One region of the Brachybacterium netajii genome, then DNA from elsewhere that is predicted to be linked to it. Evidence: riboswitches for the same ligand, from Rfam matches in the RefSeq annotation. Region 1 holds a riboswitch; the other holds the start of a gene.
The links. A riboswitch is a leader RNA that binds a small molecule or an ion and turns the genes downstream of it on or off. The one in region 1 is predicted to bind FMN.
Positions count from the first base shown of each region.

Region 1 (9,277 bases):
GCGCAGCAGATGGCTCACCTGACGGCCGACGCGGTGCGCTGCCCCCTGAGCCGCTGTCGGGTTCGACAGCAGCCCGACGCGCAGTCTGCTCACCTGTCCTCCGGATCGTCCAGTCGCTCGGGAGCGTCGATCGACTCGACCTCGTCATCGATCGTGCTGGCGGTCTCGTCGTCGAGGTCGTCGTCCTCGCCCGGTCGCGGATGCCGCTTGTCATGGATGATCGAGATCACGACGGCGGCGAAGAACAGCGAGGAGATCGCCGAGGACATGCCGATCAGCGTGACCGGATCCGGTGTCGGGACCATGACCGCGGTGAAGCCGAAGCACAGGAAGATAACCCAGCGCCAGGCCTTCAGCATCGACGTGCCGCGGATCAGGCCCATGAAGTTCAGCAGGACCAGGACGACCGGCATGACGAAGGCGATGCCGAAGGCGAGCATGGTCTTGACGACGAGCGACAGGTACTCGTCGTAGGGGATGATCTGCGAGGTGCCGTCCTCGGTCGGCGTGAAGCTCATGAGGACCGGGACCAGGTTGGAGACCGCCCAGTAGCCGGCGATGCAGCCGATGAAGAACAGCGGGATCGCCGCGCCGAAGAAGCCCAGCGCATAGCGGCGCTCGTTCTTGTGCAGGCCCGGCATGATGAACAGCCAGACCTGCAGGATGATCACCGGAGATGCCAGGATCAGGCCGATGTACGCGGCCATCTGGAGCTTCACGTTGAAGCCCTTGGCCACGCCCTGGAAGTTGATCATCGCCTGCAGGTCGGAGTCCTCGCCGGCGGCGAGGATGGGGGCGCGGATCGCGTCGTACACCCACGGGAAGAGGAACCAGCCGACGACCGACAGCAGGACGACCGCGACAGCGCAGATCACCAGTCGGTTGCGCAGCTCGACCAGGTGCGATCCGAGGGACATCCTCCCCTCGGGATCCTTCTTCTGCCGCTTCTTCCCGGCCTCACCCTTCGCGCCCGTTGTGCTCGCCACGAATGTGCTCCTCCAGAGTTATGGGTCCGGACCGCCGACGGCCCGGACCCGTCATGCCCGCCGACGGGCGGGATGCGTCTCAGTCGCGACGGTAGGTGTTGTCGTCGTCGTCGCGGGAGCGGACGGCCTCGCGGTCCTGCTCCTCATCGCGGGGATCGAACTCGCGGTCGCGCGAGGAGCGCGCATCGCTCTGACGGGAGGAGCTCGAGGAGGAGCGGCGGTCGCGCCGGTCGTCCTCGTCCTCGTCGTCCTCGTCGTCCCTGCCGGCCTCGTCGCCGCGCAGCTCCTCGACCTCGCTCTTGAAGATGCGCATCGACTTGCCGAGGTTGCGGGCGAGGCCCGGGAGCTTCCCCGCGCCGAAGAGCAGGACCACGACCAGGAGCAGGATGATGAGAGCCGCAGGGTTGCGGAACAGATTCATGGAAGTACCTTTCAACAGCGCCGTCCGCATGCACGGCTCAGTCCATGGTCCCACAGTGGACCGTGCATCGCCGTGCCGTGGGGACGGCGACTCGTCCCACCGTGTGATGTCGACCCACCGTGTGATGGGCCATATAAGCGTAGCGCCTAGTTCCTGTGTGCCGGACGAGACGAGTCCCGTGCCACGATCACGATCGTGTCTCTCAGGTCACGCGGGAGGAGCACCTCCGCGGCGCCCGCGGATTCGAGGACGGCGTCGACCAGAGCGGCTCTCACCGGATGCTCCAGACGGGCGTAGACGAGAGGGCCGTCGCCGTCGCGCAGCTCCGCCGCGGCGAAGGACTCGGCGATCCAGCGCCCGGGGGCGTCGAGCCGCAGCCAGACCTCGCCGTCGACCGTCCCGCGCAGGTCGGGGCCGGTCCCCTCCTCGGACAGCCGGCCGGGCGCGTCCGCGGGGAGGATCTCGACGATCCGGTCGAGCCGGAACTGCCGCTCGTCGCCCCGCAGCTCGCAGTGGGCGCGCAGATAGGAGCGGGTGCCGTCGGTCTCGATCGCGATCGGCCGGATGGTGCGCACGCTGGTCCCCGCCGAATCCGGCGCGGAATAGCGGATCGTGAGTGTCCCGCCCTCCGTGCGGAGCGCCTCTCCGACCGCCGCGAGCACGGCGTCGGCGCGGGATGCGGTCCGGGTGCCGGCATCCTCGGCCGCGCTCCCCGTTCCGGTTCCCGTCTCCTCCGCGGGAGAGGCCGCCTCTGCCGCCGGCGCCCCGTCGGCGGAGGCCCCCAGCTCCGCACGCAGCTTCGCCGTCGCGCTCGCGACGAGACCGGCGGTCTCCCCCGCCGACGGCTCGAGCGCGGAGAGGCCCGCCAGGAGCGCCGTGATCTCCGTTCGGCTCAGGCGCAGTGCGCGACGGAGGGGCTCGGCGTTGCGGACCCTCACCACGCCGTGCTCCCATTCGGCCTCGATGAGGTCCTGCTCCCAGCCGGTGGCGAAGTCCCCGCACAGGAACAGGACCTGCAGATCCTTGATCAGCTGCTTCTCGGAGATGCCGAGGGCGCCGGCGAGCTCGGCCGTCTCGACCTCGTCGCGGCTCATGACGTAGGACGCCTCGCTGATCAGCCGCGAGAGGTGATCGCCGGCGGCCGTGGGCGTGCGGATCCGTCGGGCGTCGCGCGGGACGGCGGCCTCGAGCGCGGCGAGATCCGGCGAGGCGGCATGGGCGTCGGCGATGTCGCCGAGGACCGCGGAGATCTCCTCGCGCCAGAGCACCGGCTCGACCACCTCGATCCAGCGGATGTCCGCGAGCGCCAGACGCCGGGCCGCGGAGCGCGGCATCGCCGGCAGCTCGAGCGTCCCGTCATCGAGGGCCGCGCCCGCGAGATCACGCAGGGCGAGGGCCTTGTACGGGGCGGCGCGGACGATCATCCGCTGCTCGCCCTCCGGGTTCGCGTGCATGGACTCGAGAGCAGTGGAGAGCGCTGTCGCGAGGCTGACGTCGGCCGGCCGCGGATGCGCGGCGACCGTCCTCACCTCCGGATAGCTCTCGATGCGGGAGGCGCGGAAGATCCGCGGGGCCTCGCGGTCGAGGTCCCAGCCGTGGACGTACCAGTGGCCGTCGTGGACGCCGACGGCCCACGGCTCGACATGCCGGTTCGCGCGCCGGTTGTCGGTGCCGCGGTAGTCGAAGCGCACTGCGCGCCCGGCGGTGACCGCCTCCAGCAGCGGGGTCAGCACGGGCAGCGACTCGACCGTGCCGCGCGGGGTCCGGCGCAGCAGGTCCGGATCGGCGTCGTGCCCGAGGCTGAGGAGCTTGGCGCGGACCCGGCGGGCGGCCCCGCCGGCGGCCGCATCGTCCCAGGCGCGGCTCGCCGCCAGCAGCACCGTGTACTCCTCGCGGCTGAGATCGAGGACCGCATCCCCCGCCGCCGTGTCGATCCGGTAGTACACGGTGTTCTGGTCGAAGAGATCGGTCTCGGTGCTCAGCGGGAGGCCGAGATCGAGGATCTGCGCCTTGTCCCGCTCGAACATGCGCTCGGCGGCGGCATCCGCCTCCCGGTACTCGGGGATCGCGGCGAACAGCTTCGCCCGGTCGATCCGCCGGCGCGAGCCGATCGTCATGATGACGTTGAGGAGTCTCTCCGTGCTCTTGGCAGCCACCCGGTCAGAGTACCGGCCGTGCGTTCGGCGCGGCGGAGGATTCCGGCTCCTCGCCCGTACCCTGGGGACATGCTGCGATGGGAACGGGGAACAGTCGTCGAGGTGCGGGACTCCTGGCCGGGGGTCGTGCGCCTGCGCGTCGCGATCACGAGCGCCGCTGGGGCCGCGGGCGCCGGGGAGTCGGTCGCGGCGCTCGCCTACCCCGAGCTCACGGGAGCCCCGCAGGTCGGCGAGCAGGTGCTGCTGAACACGAACGCGCTCCGCCGCGGCCTGGGGACCGGCGGCGAGGCCCTCGTCGTCGCCCGGCCGGACGCTCTGCCGGAGGCCGACGAACCGGCCGGGCACATGGTCAAGGCCCGCTACACGCCCATGCAGACGATGGTCGACGCCATCGACGACCCGTCCGGCGAGCACCACGACCTGCTCCAGGACGCCGACGACCTCGCCGGCCTCCCCGTCGTCGTCGCCGACCTCCACTCGGCGCTGCCCGCCGTCGTCGCCGGCATCCGTGCGCAGGCGCCGTCGGCGCGGATCGTGCACGTGCACACCGATGCTGCGGCGCTGCCCGCCGCCTTCTCCCGCACCGCGGCGGTGCTGCGGGAGGAAGGGCTCATGGAGGCGACGATCAGCGTCGGACAGGCCTTCGGCGGCGATCACGAGGCCGTCACCGTCCACTCCGCGCTGCTGGCCGCCCGCCTCGCACTCGGAGCCGACGTCGTCATCGCCGTCCAGGGGCCCGGCAACCTCGGCACCGGCACCGCCTGGGGCTTCTCGGGCGTGCAGGCCGTCGAGGCGCTGCATGCCGCGAGCGTGCTGGGCGGGGTCCCGATCGCGGCGTTGCGGGTCTCCGGCGCGGACCCGAGGCCCCGGCACCGGGGGCTCTCGCATCACGCGTCGACGGTGCTGGGGCGAGCCGCCCTCGCTCCCCTGCGTCTGCCCGTGCTCTCCCCCGCCGACCCTCTCAACAGCGCTTTTCATGCGTCTGTCGCCGAACAGGTTCGTGAAGAGATCGTCGAGCTCGGTCGTGCGCGCGGCATCCTGCACGCGGTCGAGGAGATCGATGCCGACGGGCTCCTCGCGGCGCTCGCCGCGCTCCCGGTGCGGCTGTCGAGCATGGGACGGGGCCTGGAGGAGGATGCGGCGCCCTTCCTCTACCCGGCGCTCGCCGGGCGCGCCGCGGGACGGCTGCTCGACGCCGGCTGAGGAGCCGTCCCGCGGTCCGGGTCAGCCGCTGCCCGGGAAGTCCTCCGGGGACGCCTCCCCGCGCTGGCGGATGAGCCGGCGGAGACGGTGCGCGGCGGCCACGGCGCGTCGGCCGTCGGCGGTCGATATCGCCATCGTCGCGAGCGTCGTGCCGTCGGCGAGGTCCAGGTGCGCCCAGGGGTCGCCCATCGGATAGCCGACGTCGACGATCTCCGCCCATTCGAGGGTGCGGGAGGACAGATGGTTGCGGACCTCGAGGGTGTGCTCGCGCGCGACGAGGCGAACGCGCGCCTCGAGATGGCAGATCAGCAGTCCCAGCACGCCCAGCAGGATCAGGGCGGTGCGGCCGCCGAGGGAGAAGCCGGGGATCTTCAGCGCCCACCAGGAGGTGCCGCCGAGCATGATGAGCCCGGTCGGGTAGCCGACGAGGCGCACCATGAGCGGGCGCAGCACGATCGTGTCCCCCGGGCGATCCGGCTCGGACCCGGACGGACCGTCCCCTCCCGGTCCGGAGCCCGTCGGACCTCCTCCCGCCGGACCCGAGTCCGTCGGCCCCGAGGGGGACGACGGACCGTCGGGGCCGTGCGGGCGGGACATCGGTCGCCGCGGCAGGTCAGATGCGGCAGGCCTGGATCGCGGTGACGAGGATGGCGCGGGCGCCCACCTCGTACAGGTCGTCCATCATGCGGTGGGACTGACGGCGCTCGACCATCACGCGCACGGCCGACCATTCGCCGTCCCGCAGGGGCGAGACCGTCGGCGACTGGAAGCCGGGCGAGATCGCCACGGCGCGCTCGAGGAGGTCGGAGGGGATGTCGTAGTCGAGCATCACGTACTCGCGGGCGACGAGCACGCCGCGCAGACGGCGCTCGAGCACCTCGAGGGAGTGCTGGGCGTCGGCGTCGAGGGTCATGCCGGGGCGCGAGAACAGCACGGCCTCCGAGGTCATGATCGGATCGCCGAAGGGCTCCAGGCCGGCCTGGCGGAGCGTCGTGCCGGTCTCGACGACGTCGGCGATCACGTCCGCGACGCCGAGCCGGATGGAGGACTCCACCGCGCCGTCGAGGTGCACGACCTCCGCGGTGATCCCGTGCTCTCCCAGGTGGTCCTGGACGAGGTTCTCGTAGCTGGTGGCGATGCGGACGCCGGCGAGCTCGCCCACGCTCGCATGCTGGCCCACGGGCGCGGCGAAGCGGAAGGTGGAGCGGGCGAAGCCGAGCGACAGGATCTCCTCGGCCGGGGTGCGGGAGTCGATCAGCATGTCCTGGCCGGTGATGCCGACGTCGACGGTCCCGGAGCCCACGTACACGGCGATATCGCGGGGGCGCAGGTAGAAGAACTCGACGTCGTTCTCATGGTCGACGACGACGAGCTCCTTGGCCATGCCGCGACGACGGTAGCCCGCCTCCTGCAGCAGGTCGGCGGCGGGCTCGGACAGGGCGCCCTTGTTGGGGACTGCGATGCGCAGCACGGTTCCTCCTTCGCCGCGCGGCGGCGCGCGCGAGCGGATGGTTCAGGCCGGACGAGCGTCCGGGGACGGCGGGGCGGACCGCCTCGGAGCGGTCCCGGAGCAGGCGGACCGGCTCAGAGCTTGCGGTAGACGTCCTCGAGGGTGAGGCCCTTGGCGACCATCATGACCTGCACGTGGTAGAGCAGCTGGCTGATCTCCAGGGCCGCGTCGTCGAGGGTCTCGTGCTCGCAGGCCATCCAGACCTCGGCGGCCTCCTCGACGATCTTCTTGCCGATCTGATGGACGCCGCCGTCCAGCTCCCGCACGGTGCCCGATCCCTCGGGACGGGTGCGTGCCTTCTCGGTCAGCTCGGCGAACAGCGCTTCGAAATCCTTCACGCGCCCAGGGTACTGGTCCGCGCACGCCGACGGCGCCGCCGCCCGTCGGACGGACGTCGGACGGACGTCGGACGAGCGGCGGACGAGCGGCGGACGGTGCCGTCAGCGGCGGCGGACCGTCGGATCCAGATGCGCGGTCTCGACCTCGACGCTCCGCGCCCGGTCCTCGCTGCGGCGCACCCGCCACCACACGAAGAAGCCGGTGAGGGTGAAGCATCCGTAGAAGATGTACATGAAGGCGCTCGCGTAATAGCCGGCGCTGACCAGCAGCGGCACGCCGACGATGTCGACGGCCACCCAGATCAGCCAGAACTCCACCCAGCCCTTGGCCATGCCGAAGGTCGCCAGCAGCGAGCCCATGAAGATCCAGGCGTCCGCCCAGACGGGCTCGTACGAGCCCAGCGCCCGGAAGAGCGGGGTGAGCAGGGCGGTGCCGCCCACGAGCACCACCACCAGCAGGGCGCGGGTCCCCCAGGAGGCCCATCGCGGCTCGACGGCGGTGCCGCCGGAGTCCTTCGCCTGCTTCCAGCGGATCCAGCCGTAGACGGCGGTGGCGATGAACATCACCTGACGGCCGGCCTGGCCGTAGAGGTCGATGCTGGCGGGGCTGCCGAAGACGGTCCCCAGGAACACGGTCAGCAGCAGCACGTTGCCGACGATGCCGATGGGCCAGGCCCAGACCTTGCGGCGCATGCCGCCCAGCGCGCTGAGCAGTCCGAAGACGTTGCCGAGCACTTCGCGCCAGAGGATGAACTGTCCGCCCGCGAACTCGATCTTCGCGTCGAAGAGCCACTGCAGGAGATCCATGAGGGTCCTTTCTCCCGTCGGATGCAGTGGCTCCGGGGGAAAAGGGATCCGGCACGCCGACGGCGGCGCGCTCGGGCGCGCTCGACGGCATGCAGGACGTGCGCCTCTCATCCAGGCTTTCACTGTCGGTGCCGGAGTTCCACCGGCTCCACCGCTGGCGCGGGTCGCGGACTATCACCGCCGGCTCGGATTTACACCGACCCCGGAGCACGTCACAGGATGTGACCGACCCACGATATACCTGGTCGCAGCCCCGCCGCCGTGATGGAGACGACAGCCGGCGGCGTCAGTGCGCGCCGTGCGCGGAGGCCAGCTCCCGCAGCGCGGCGATCTCCTCGGCGGCGTCCTGCGCCCGGTAGATCGCGGACCCGGCGACGAACACGTTGGCGCCCGCCTCGGCGCAGCGCTCGATGGTCTCCCGGCTCACGCCGCCGTCGACCTGGACCGAGACCTCGAGGTTCGCCTCCGAGATCGCCCGTCGGGCCCGACGGATCTTCGGGAGCATCGTCTCGAGGAAGCTCTGGCCGCCGAAGCCGGGCTCGACGGTCATGATCAGCAGCATGTCGAACTCGCCGATGACGTCGAGCAGCGGCTCCACCGGGGAGGCGGGCCGCAGCGCGACGCCGACCGCCGCGTTCTTGCGCCGCAGCTCCCGTGCGAGCCGGATGGGCGCGGCCGCGGCCTCGAGGTGGAAGGTCACCGAGGAGGCGCCGGCCTCCGCGAAGGCCGGGGCCTCGCGGTCGGCGTCCGCGATCATCAGGTGCGCGTCCACGGGGATGGGGCTGCGCTCGACGATCTGCTCGACCATCGAGGTGCCGAAGGTGAGGTTCGGGACGAAGCGGTTGTCCATCACGTCGACGTGGACGCTGTCGGCGGCGGCGATCCGGTCGAGCTCCTCGCCGATCCGCATGAAGTCGGCGTTGAGGATGCTGGGGTGGATGTAGTGGCCGTCGGTGGCGTAGGCGGGGCTCATCGGGATCGGGGGTCCTTCCGTCGGGGCGCGGGGCGGGGTCAGGAGGCCGCGGGCAGGCGGCGCAGCAGGGCGATGAACATGGCGTCGGTGCCGTGGACGTGGGGCCACAGCTGGACGGAGGGGCCCTCCCCCAGCTCGGCGTCCTCGCGGGCGCCGGGGAGGATCCCCTCGAGGACGGCGGGGCGCGCGTCGAGCTGCTCGACGTCGTCCCGTCGGCGCAGCACGTCGGCGACCACGAGCCGGGTCTCCGCCGCATGCGGGGAGCAGGTGACGTAGGCGACGACGCCGCCGGGCGCGGTCGCGTCGAGCGCGGAGCGCAGCAGATCCCGCTGGATGACGCCGAGATGGCCGATGTCGCCGGGCGTGCGGCGCCAGCGCGACTCGGGCCGACGGCGGAGCGCGCCGAGGCCCGAGCAGGGCACGTCCGCGAGGACGCGCGAGAAGCGGCCCGGGAGCTCGGCGCCGATGCAGGTGCCGTCGGCCGTGCGGGTCTCGATCTCGCAGCCCGCCTCGCGGAGGGTCTCCACGGCCCGGTCGACGAGCTCGGTGCGATGCTCCTGCAGCTCGACGGCCAGGAGGTCGGCGTCGTGCTCGATCGTCAGGCCGCCGAGCAGGGCGGTCTTGCCGCCCGGGCCCGCGCACAGGTCGAGCCAGTGGGCGTCGTCCGCGAGGACCGCGTCGTCGGCGCCGGCGGCGAGGGCCAGGGCCATCAGCTGGCTGCCCTCGTCCTGCACGGCCGCGCGTCCCTCCCGCACGGCGTCGAGGCCGCCGGGATCGCCCGAGGGCCAGGAGGCGGCGAAGATGCTCAGCCGCCCCTGCGAGGCCCCGGAGTCGATGAGCTCGTCGAGGTCGGTGAGCCCGGGACGCATGACGAGGGACACCG
Region 1 covers NZ_JBSYXB010000002.1:291,622-300,898, forward strand. Annotated here, with positions in the region: gene ACXET9_RS05040 (diacylglycerol/lipid kinase family protein) at 1-93, opposite strand, end outside; gene tatC (twin-arginine translocase subunit TatC) at 90-986, opposite strand; gene tatA (Sec-independent protein translocase subunit TatA) at 1,066-1,407, opposite strand; gene ACXET9_RS05055 (WYL domain-containing protein) at 1,554-3,563, opposite strand; gene ACXET9_RS05060 (DUF3866 family protein) at 3,633-4,766, shown strand; gene ACXET9_RS05065 (PH domain-containing protein) at 4,788-5,219, opposite strand; gene hisG (ATP phosphoribosyltransferase) at 5,380-6,237, opposite strand; gene ACXET9_RS05075 (phosphoribosyl-ATP diphosphatase) at 6,351-6,614, opposite strand; gene pnuC (nicotinamide riboside transporter PnuC) at 6,717-7,421, opposite strand; FMN riboswitch at 7,517-7,635, opposite strand; gene rpe (ribulose-phosphate 3-epimerase) at 7,708-8,394, opposite strand; gene ACXET9_RS05090 (RsmB/NOP family class I SAM-dependent RNA methyltransferase) at 8,433-9,277, opposite strand, start outside.

Region 2 (9,277 bases), on a different contig from region 1:
CGCGCCCCGGGTCTCGCCCGACGGGACCCGCTGCGCCCGCCGCGGCTCGGCGTCGCCGCGTACACGCAGGCCAAGGCGATCACCGAGGTCCTCGCCCTGGAGCTGGACCGTCGGCTGCGGGCGGCCGACGCGCCGGTTGTCTCGATCCTGGACCGCCCCGGCATCGGAGTCGACGCGCGCACGCCCGAGCGCCCGGGCGTGCACGACGCGAGCACGCCGCACCGTCGCAATCCGTTCTCCCTCTGGGCCCAGGGGAAGGATGCGGCCGCCTGGCCGGCGGTGCGCGCGCTCACGGATCCGTCGGCGCGCGGCGGCGAGCTGTTCGCGCCGGCGAACGGGATCGCGGGAGCGCCGGTGCGCATCGCGCCGCCCGCGCGCACCGCCGCGCCGGGCGCCGGGGCGGCGGAGGAGCTGTGGTCGCGCCTGGCCGCGCTGGCCGGGGTGGAGAGCCCGCTCTCCGCGCTCCCGTCCGGCGCTCCGTCCGACTTTCCGTCGGGACCTTCGTCTGGTCCCTCACGGACTCGCCCGCAGTGATGACAGCGGGCCCCTGCGTCCGGCTACGATCGTCCACGACTCCCGACGAGACCGCCCGCGCGAGCACAGCACGGACGGCCGCGCCTCCGACAGACCTCTCCCCACCCGACGACGGGCCCCGCCCGACTCGGCGACCCCGGGTCGACCCCCGGCGTCCTCCCGAAGGAGCTCTCCATGGTGATGCCGTTCATCGCCCGCCGCCCCACCGTCCCTGCGAAAGACGGGGCGAGCTGGCCCCACGTGGTCATCGTCGGCGGCGGCTTCGCCGGGGCGAACGCCGTGCTCGGCCTGCGCGACACCCGGGTGCGCGTGACGCTGATCGACCGCAACGTCTACAAGACCTTCCAGCCGCTGCTGTACCAGGTGGCGACCGCGGGGCTGAACCCGGGCGACGTCACGATGTTCCTGCGGGGCCTGTCGCTGAAGGTCCCCAACATGCGCTACCGCCAGGGCGAGGTCGTCGGCGTCGATCCCGAGCGCAAGGTCATCACCCTCGACGAGGGGCAGATCGGCAACCAGGAGCTCGCCTACGACTACCTGGTGCTCGCCAACGGCGCGACCACCACCTACTTCGGCACCCCGGGCGCCGAGGAGCATGCGATGCCGATGTACACGCGCTCGCAGGCCCTCGCGATCCGCGACCGCGTCTTCTCGGAGCTCGAGCGCGCGAGCCGCGCCGAGGACCGGAGCGATCGTCTGCACGTCTCGATCGTCGGCGGCGGGCCGACGGGCGTGGAGATCGCCGGTGCGCTCGCGGACTTCCGCGAGCAGGAGCTGGACATCCTCTACCCGGAGATGGACCCGGGCACCCTGCAGATCACCCTCGTGCAGCGCGGCAAGGAGCTCATCAAGGAGTTCCGCGAGGAGTTCCGCGAGTACGCGGCCTCCGAGCTCGAGGACCGCGGCGTCTCGCTGTGCCTGGGGCACGGCGTGAAGTCGGTGGGCTACGACCATGTCGTGCTCGATGACGAGTCCGTCCTCGAATCGGACATCACGATCTGGGCGGCGGGCGTCGGCATCGCCGATGTCGTCAAGGAGTGGGGCCTTCCGCAGACGAAGCGCGGCCGCATCGCCGTCGAGCCCGACCTGCAGGTCAAGGGCTTCCCGGGCGTCTACGCCGCGGGCGACATCGCCGCGCAGGACGATGAGCTCCCCCAGCTTGCGCAGCCCGCGATCCAGGGCGGCCAGGCGGTCGCCCGCGCGATCGACGCGGACGTGCGCGGGAAGTCCGTCAAGCCGTTCCGCTACAAGAACCTGGGCACCATGGCGACGATCGGCCGCCGCGCCGCGATCGCCGAGCTGCCGGATCTGCCGGTGACAGGCTCGATCGGCCTCAACGGCACCGTCGGCTGGTTCGCGTGGCTCGGCGTGCACGTCGCCAAGCTCCTGGGCCACCGCAACCAGCGTGCGGTCTCGATGAACCTGCTGACGCTGTACACGGGCACCCGCGCCACGCATCAGCCGAACCCGGTGGTCGGCGAGGTCGACTCGCTGAAGGCCGCACGGATCTTCGAGCAGCAGGCTCCGCATCGCCGCTTCGGCCGCAACCACGGGGTCTGACCGGCACCCGAGAGAGCGCGCTCCGGACGACGATGGGCAGGGCTGCGGCCCTGCCCATCGTCGTGTCCGTGCGCAGAGGAGCTCAGAGGACCTGCGGGATCCCGCGCAGCACCACGAGCGCGCACATCGCGCCGATGACGAGGACAGCGGCGGTCGCGAGGAGGACGGGCATGCCGTCCCGCCCGAGCCGGCCCTCGGCGTGGAGGCTGTGGGTCGCCCTGCTGTATCCGATCGCCGTGAGGGCGTAGGAGAGGACCGCGAGCCCGGCGCCGATCACGCCGATCACCACGGCGATCACGCCGAGGGATTCGAGGGCGAAGCGCATGCCGACGACGGACGCCACCCCGAAGGACAGGCAGGTGCGGCGCCACGCGAGCAGCGTCCGCTCGGGCTGGAGCCCGGGGTCGAAGACGGCCGGCTCGGCGCCCGCCTCCCCCGCGCGCGGATCCTCGTCGCTCACACCGAGACTCCGATGGTCACCAGCGCCGCGGCGAGCACGACGCCGATGACGATGATCGCGCCGACGGCGGGCCCGGGCAGCGGGGTGCCGCGGCGCAGCGAGCGCTCGGTGGCCATCCACCCGGTCCAGGCCTGCACGGCGCACAGGGTGCCGAGCACGAGGAACACGATCGCCGAGGCCATGCGCCAGCCCTCGGCGACGGGCAGGGCGAGCGCCTCGAGGGCGAAGGCGCCTGCGTACATCGCGAGCGCGGTGCGCAGCCAGGCGAGGAAGGTGCGCTCGTTGGCGAGGCTGAAGCGGGGGTCGGGCTCGTCGCCGTCGCGGTAGACGGAGGCGGGGAATCGGCGTCGCGGAGTCACCGAGCAATCATGACATCCCGCGCGCTCCTGCGCGCGGCACGGCGATACCGCGCAGAATCGAGCAGTCCGGTCGGGATTGCCGGGGCGATGGGAGTTCCCACCGCCCCGGCCGCCCGGTCCGACGGGCGGCCCGATGGTCCGGCCCGGCCCGACGGGCCGCCCGGGTCAGAACCCGATGCGGGCGCGCAGGCCGTCGTTCGCGCCGGAGATGCCGCGCACGGCCTTGACCGTCGCGATGGCGGCCTCGACGGCCTCGGCGCCCTTGTCCTCGACGGAGCCCTCGAGCCCCGCCCGGTCGAGCGCCTGCTGCTCGGTGTCGCAGGTGAGCAGGCCGAAGCCGACGGGCTTGCCGGTGCGCAGGGAGACGTCCAAGAGGCCCTGGGTCGCCGCCTGGCAGACGTAGTCGAAGTGCGGGGTTCCGCCGCGGATGACGCAGCCGAGCGCGACGACCGCGTCGGCCTTCTCCGCGGCGTGGAGGGCGCCGACGGGCAGCTCGAACGATCCGGGCACGCGCACGAGGTCGACGCGGGTGACGCCAGCGGCGTCGAGGGCGTGACGGGCGCCGGCGATCAGGCCGTCCATGACGACGTCGTGCCAGCTGGCGGCGACGACGGCGACGCGCAGATCGCTGCCGTCGGTCTTCAGGGTGGGGGCTCCGGCTCCGCTCATGACGGTGTCCTCTCGGTAGGGGGCGCCGCAGGCGCGGCAGGTGTGGAATCGTCGGCGGGGTCGCCGACGGAGTCGCTGGCAGGGTCCTCGGCAGGTTCGCCGACGGGGGCGGCGTCCTCGAGCGCGTCGGCGGGGATCAGATGCCCCATCGAGCGCGCCTTCGTGCGCAGGTAGTCGAGGTTCTCGGGGGTGCGACCGACGACGAGGCCGACGCGCTCGACGATCTCGATCCCGTGCGCGGCGAGCGCCTCGGCCTTGTCCGGATTGTTCGTCATCAGGGCGACGCGGTCCAGTCCGAGATCCTGGAGGATCGCGGCAGCGGCCCCGTACTCCCGCAGATCACCGGGCCACCCGAGGTCGAGGTTCGCCTCGAGGGTGTCGCGCCCGCGGTCCTGGAGGTCGTAGGCGGCGAGCTTCTCGAGCAGGCCGATCCCGCGCCCTTCGTGGCCGCGGAGGTAGACGACCGCTCCCCCGTCCCGGGCGACGCGCGCGAGCGCGGCGTCCAGCTGGGGCCCGCATTCGCAGCGCGCCGAGCCGAAGGCCTCGCCGGTCAGGCACTCGGAGTGGATCCGCACGAGCGCCGCATCGCCGGACCCGGCAGGCGCGGCGGACGCGGCGGGGCCGCCGTCGGCCGGGGTCGCGGCGGGGCCGTCGGCCGGGGCCGCGGCGGGCCGCGGGGCGACGAGCGCCACGTGGTCGGCGCCGGTGCGGCGGTCGCGATAGCCGTGGATGGTGAACTCGCCGTGCCGCGTGGGCATGCGCGCGCTCACCAGGTGCTCAACCCGGTCCGCGGCCGACGGGCGCGCGCCCGCCGACGTGCCGGTCCCCGCCGTCGTGCCGGTCCCGGCCGTCGGATCGGCTTCGGCCGACGACCGCTCGTCGGCCGGCGCCTGCGCGCCCCGCTCCCGCAGCCAGTCGCGCAGCTCGGCGATGGTGATCAGCACGAGGTCCTCGGCAGCGGCGAGCTCGAGCGCCTCGGGCAGGCGCATGACCTCGCCGTCGTCGCGGACGAGCTCGCCGATCATCCCCACGGGCGCGAGGCCCGCCGCCCGGCACAGGTCGACGGCGGCCTCGGTGTGCCCGGGGCGCTCGAGGACCCCGCCGGGGACGGCCCGCAGCGGGATCACGTGCCCGGGACGGATGAGGTCGCCGGCGTCGGAGGACGGGTCGGCGAGGACCCGCAGGGTGCGGGCGCGGTCGGTCGCCGAGATGCCGGTGGTGACGCCCTCGGCGGCGTCGACGCTGATCGTGTAGGCGGTGCGGAGGTCGTCCTGGGTGCGGGGCACCATGAGCGGCAGGTCGAGGTGGTCGGCGCGCTCGTCGGGCATGGGCGCGCACAGGTAGCCGGAGCTGCGGCGCACGGACCAGCCGACCCAGCGGGGGCTCGCGAGCTCGGCGGCGAGGATCGCGTCGACCTCGTCCTCGCGGTCGTGGTCGTCGGCGACGAGGACGGGCCGTCCCGCGCGCAGCGCCGCGAGCGCCGCTTCGATCCGCGTCGCGGCAGGGCCGTCGAGCGCGGGGCCGTCGGCCGCGGGACCGTCGAGGGCGGTCACCGCTCCTCCCCGTCGGCCGACGCGGCGTCCGATGCCGCTGTTGCCGGGAAGGCCTGCAGGCGGGCGACGTAGCGGGCGAGGACGTCGACCTCGAGGTTGACCTCGTCGCCGACGCCGAGGGCGCCGAGCGTCGTGGCCTCGAGGGTCGCGGGGATGAGGGAGAGGCCGAAGGCGTCGTCGGCGACCTCGGTGACGGTCAGCGACACCCCGGAGACGGTGATCGCGCCCTTCTCGGCGATCAGCGGCGCGAGGCGGCCGTCGTGCGCGATCACGAGGTCCTCCCAGCGGCCGGAGCCGGTGCGGGAGCGGAGGGTGCCGACGCCGTCGACGTGGCCCTGGACGATGTGGCCGCCGAGGCGGGCGTCGGCCCGCAGGGCGCGCTCGAGGTTGACGCGCGAGCCGGCCTCGCGGCGGCCGAGGGCGGTGCGGCGGAGGGTCTCGGGGACGGCGTCGACGGCGAAGGTGCCGTCGCCGGGCAGGTCGACGACGGTCAGGCAGACCCCGTCGACGGCGATGGAGTCGCCGAGGCGGGCGTCGGAGGCGGCGAGCGGCCCGCGCACGAGCAGGCGCGCCTCCCCCGTGGGCTGCGGCGTGATGGACTCGAGGGTTCCGATCTCCTCGACGATGCCGGTGAACATGGCGGTCTCCTTCCGGGAGGGGCGGGTGGTCAGCGGGGCTCGTCGGCCGCGGGCGCGACGGGCTCGGGCACGACGGGCTCGGGCGCGGCCGAGGCGGCGGCCGGTCGGCGGCGGGCGATGAGCAGGACGTCCTCGCCGAGCTGCTCGACGCGCTCGGTGCGGAAGCGGCGGGCGTCCTCGAGGGTGGTGATGCCGAGGTCGCCGACGGCGCCGCGCCCGGCCCCGAGCAGGACGGGGGCGATGTAGGCGTGGATCTCGTCGACGACGTCGGCGCGCAGGAAGGCGGAGGCGAGGACGGGCCCGCCCTCGAGCACCGCGTGGTGGATGCCGCGGGCGGCGAGCGCCGCCAGCACGTCCGTCGGATCAAGGCTCTCGACCTGCAGGAACCGTCCGTCGGTCCCGCGGATCGCCGCGTCCTCGGGGAGGAGCCGGCGCCCGACGGCGACCCGCAGCGGCTGCACGATCGGCTCGTCGGCCGACGAGTCGTCCGCCGGACCGGCCGACGGGTCCGCTGCCGGACCGGCCGACGGGTCGGCCGCGGGGCGGTCGGGGCGGGCGGTGAGCGCGGGGTCGTCGGCCTCGACGGTCCCGGTGCCGACGATGATCGCGCCGGTGCGGGCACGGACCTCGTGGGCGTGGGCACGGGCGGCGGGCCCGGTGATCCAGCGGCTGGTGCCGTCGGCGGCGGCGATGCGGCCGTCGAGGGTGCTCGCGGTCTTGAGGATCAGGTGGACGTTCTCGGCGGCGACCCGCCGGTACCAGGGGCCGATCAGCGCCATCGCCTCGGGCGCGAGCACGCCGCCGACGACGTCGACGCCGGCCGCGGCGAGGCGCGCGGCACCGCCGTGGGAGGCGCGGCCCGGGTCCGGCAGCGCGTAGACGACGCGCGCGACGCCGGCCTCGAGCAGCGCGAGGCTGCAGGGGCCGGTGCGGCCCGTGTGGTCGCAGGGCTCGAGGGAGACGACGGCGGTCGCGCCGCGCAGCAGGTCCGCGGCATCCGCGACGGCGGGTGCGGGGGCGGCATCCGTCTCAGCGGCGGCCTCGGCAGCTGCTTCGGCGGCGGCCTCGGCGACGCGGCGGTGGGCGTCGGCGATCGCCTCGACCTCGGCGTGCGGGGTGCCGGCCCCGCGATGATGGCCCTTGCCCAGGACGGTGCCGTCGGGCGCGAGGAGGACGCAGCCGACCTGCGGGTTCGCGTCGTCGACGGGGCCGAGGACGGCGAGGTCGAGGGCGCGGCGCATGGCGGCGAGCTCGACGGCGGAGACCGCGGCGGTGCCGTGGCCGGAGGGGGTGGCGGACGCGGACGTCCGGTGCGCTGGCACGAGGGTCCTCCCGGGATAGACCTGTCCCGGGGCGATGCGCGTAGCGCGGACGCCGACCGCGCCGCGGCATCAGGCGCGCACAGGCGTCGCCGACGCCGACGAGGTCGACGTCGCATCTCCTCCCATCCGGACTTTCACCGTCGGTCCTGGAGTTCCACCAGGTCAACCGGCTCTCGAAGGAGCCGGGTCGCGGACTGTCACCGCCGGCTCAGATTTTCACTGACCCCGGAGAATGCGATTCATTCGAGCGTGAGCGTAGCACCGGCCGCCGTGCGGCGGTCGAGCGGATGTCACCGGATCGACATCCGCGCCCCGTCGCGCTCGCGGCTCGAGCTCGCCGCGCGCCGGTCCCCCGCCGCTGCCGCGCGCGGCGCACGTTCACCGCGCGCCGCGCACGATCACCGCGCGCGGCGGATGAGGCGCAGCAGCACGTCGGTCTCGGCCTGGAGCGGCATCGTGATGGTGTCGCGGGCGATCCGCTCGGCCTCCGCCCCGTCCGCCCCACCGTCGTCCGCCCCGCTGTCCGTCCGACGGGCGGCGCGCTCCTCGGCGACCCAGGTGGGCACGGCGTAGCGGGCGGCGGCGCAGGCGGAGCCGATGAGCGCCGCGGCGAGCCGATGCTCGTCGCCGACCTCGACGCCGTGCTCCTCGAACTCGTCGAGGAGCGCGGTGAGGGCCTGCGTGGGCGGCAGCGCGTCGGAGAGCACGGGGTCGACGACGGGGCGGCCCCACAGCCCGGTCCAGCCGAGCATCGCCACGGCCCGGTGGCGTCCGTGCAGCTCGGCGCGGATCTCGGACCAGGCGAGCAGGCCCGCCCGGCGCCGCACCTCCTCCGCGCTCGGCCCCGCGCCCCCGCCGGGCCCGCCCCCGGACCCGCCGCTTCCGCCGTCGGCCCCGCCGGCCCAGCCGGTCAGGGCGTCCCAGCGGGCCTGGCGGGCGAGGTCCCGGCGTCGGCGCAGGACGATGACGGCCACGGCGAGCGCCGCCACCGCGAGCACGGCCAGGGCGATGAGGCCGAGGATCCCGCGGAGGGCGTCGGAGGCGGCCTCGCCGGCGTCGAGGCCGGTGGTGCCGCCCTGGTCGGAGGCGTCGGAGGCGGCCGTCTCCGTCGTGTCGGCGGCATCGGTCGGCTCGTCCGCCGCGGTGGTCTCCTCGGCGGGGGCCGTGGTCGCGACCGTGTCCTCGGAGGTGGCGGTGTCCTCGGTCCCGGTCTCGCGGTCGGGGGCGGAGACGCCGTTGCCGGCGGCGGCCGGGGTCGGCTCGAAGCGGACCCAGCCGTAGTCGGGGCCGAAGTAGACCTCGGGCCAGGCGTGGGCGTTCGAGGTCGAGACCACGTGCTCCCCGTCGGCGGTGGTGGTGCCGGGGGTGAAGCCGGTGACGACGCGCGTCGAGTAGCCCTGCGAGTTCATCATCAGCGCGAACGTCGAGGCGAACTGCTCGCAGTAGCCGATGCGGTCGGCGAGGAAGGACTCCAGCGGGTCCTGGCCGCGGGGCGTCGCGACCGTGAGGGAGTAGTCGAAGGAGGTGCGGAAGTAGTCCTGGAAGGCGATGGCCGTGTCGTAGGCGGTGGTGGCGCCGGTGCTCTCGACGAGCTGGTCGGCGAGCTCGCGGGCGGCGTCGGGGACCTCGGAGGCCTGCAGGTAGCCGATCTCGAGGGGGCTGCCGACGGTGCTCGCGGGGACGGCCCGCAGCTGCGCGGCGGTCGCCGGGCTCTCCTCGGCGGTGACGGTGTAGGCGAGCTTCTGGCCGGTGCTGCTGCTGGAGCCGGGGAAGCCGTCGCCGTTGGCGAGCGCCGGGTACTCGCTGAGGGCGACCTGTCCGGAGACATCGTCGATCGTGATCGCCTCGGAGACCGCGTCGAGGGTCGAGCTGACCGCGCGGACGTTCGCGGGGACGGGCAGGCGCAGACTGAGCACCTCGGTGAGGGTCATGTCGTAGTCGGTGAGCAGGCTGGTGTCGCCGCTGACGGCGAGGCCGTCCTCGCGGGCGTCGGAGAAGCTGACCTCGGGCAGCACGGTGACGTCGTTCTCGCCGGGCGCGGAGAAGGTCTCGCCGTCGAAGCGGGTCAGGACCAGCATCCGCAGGTACGAAGAAGAGGACGCCACGGAGGAGGACGAGGCGTCGGTCGTGTAGCGCAGCACCTCGACGGGGTCCTCCTGCAGGAGGCTGCGGCGGACCGAGG
Region 2 covers NZ_JBSYXB010000004.1:66,975-76,251, reverse strand. Annotated here, with positions in the region: gene ACXET9_RS09530 (SDR family NAD(P)-dependent oxidoreductase) at 1-534, shown strand, start outside; gene ACXET9_RS09525 (NAD(P)/FAD-dependent oxidoreductase) at 709-2,094, shown strand; gene ACXET9_RS09520 (DUF202 domain-containing protein) at 2,177-2,554, opposite strand; gene ACXET9_RS09515 (YidH family protein) at 2,551-2,913, opposite strand; gene ribH (6,7-dimethyl-8-ribityllumazine synthase) at 3,079-3,582, opposite strand; gene ribB (3,4-dihydroxy-2-butanone-4-phosphate synthase) at 3,579-5,135, opposite strand; gene ACXET9_RS09500 (riboflavin synthase) at 5,132-5,773, opposite strand; gene ribD (bifunctional diaminohydroxyphosphoribosylaminopyrimidine deaminase/5-amino-6-(5-phosphoribosylamino)uracil reductase RibD) at 5,803-7,014, opposite strand; FMN riboswitch at 7,206-7,333, opposite strand; gene ACXET9_RS09490 (DUF3488 and transglutaminase-like domain-containing protein) at 7,494-9,277, opposite strand, start outside.
Region 2: it holds a riboswitch for FMN, as region 1 does, so the genes downstream of both, ribD (bifunctional diaminohydroxyphosphoribosylaminopyrimidine deaminase/5-amino-6-(5-phosphoribosylamino)uracil reductase RibD) here and pnuC (nicotinamide riboside transporter PnuC) in region 1, are expected to answer to the same signal.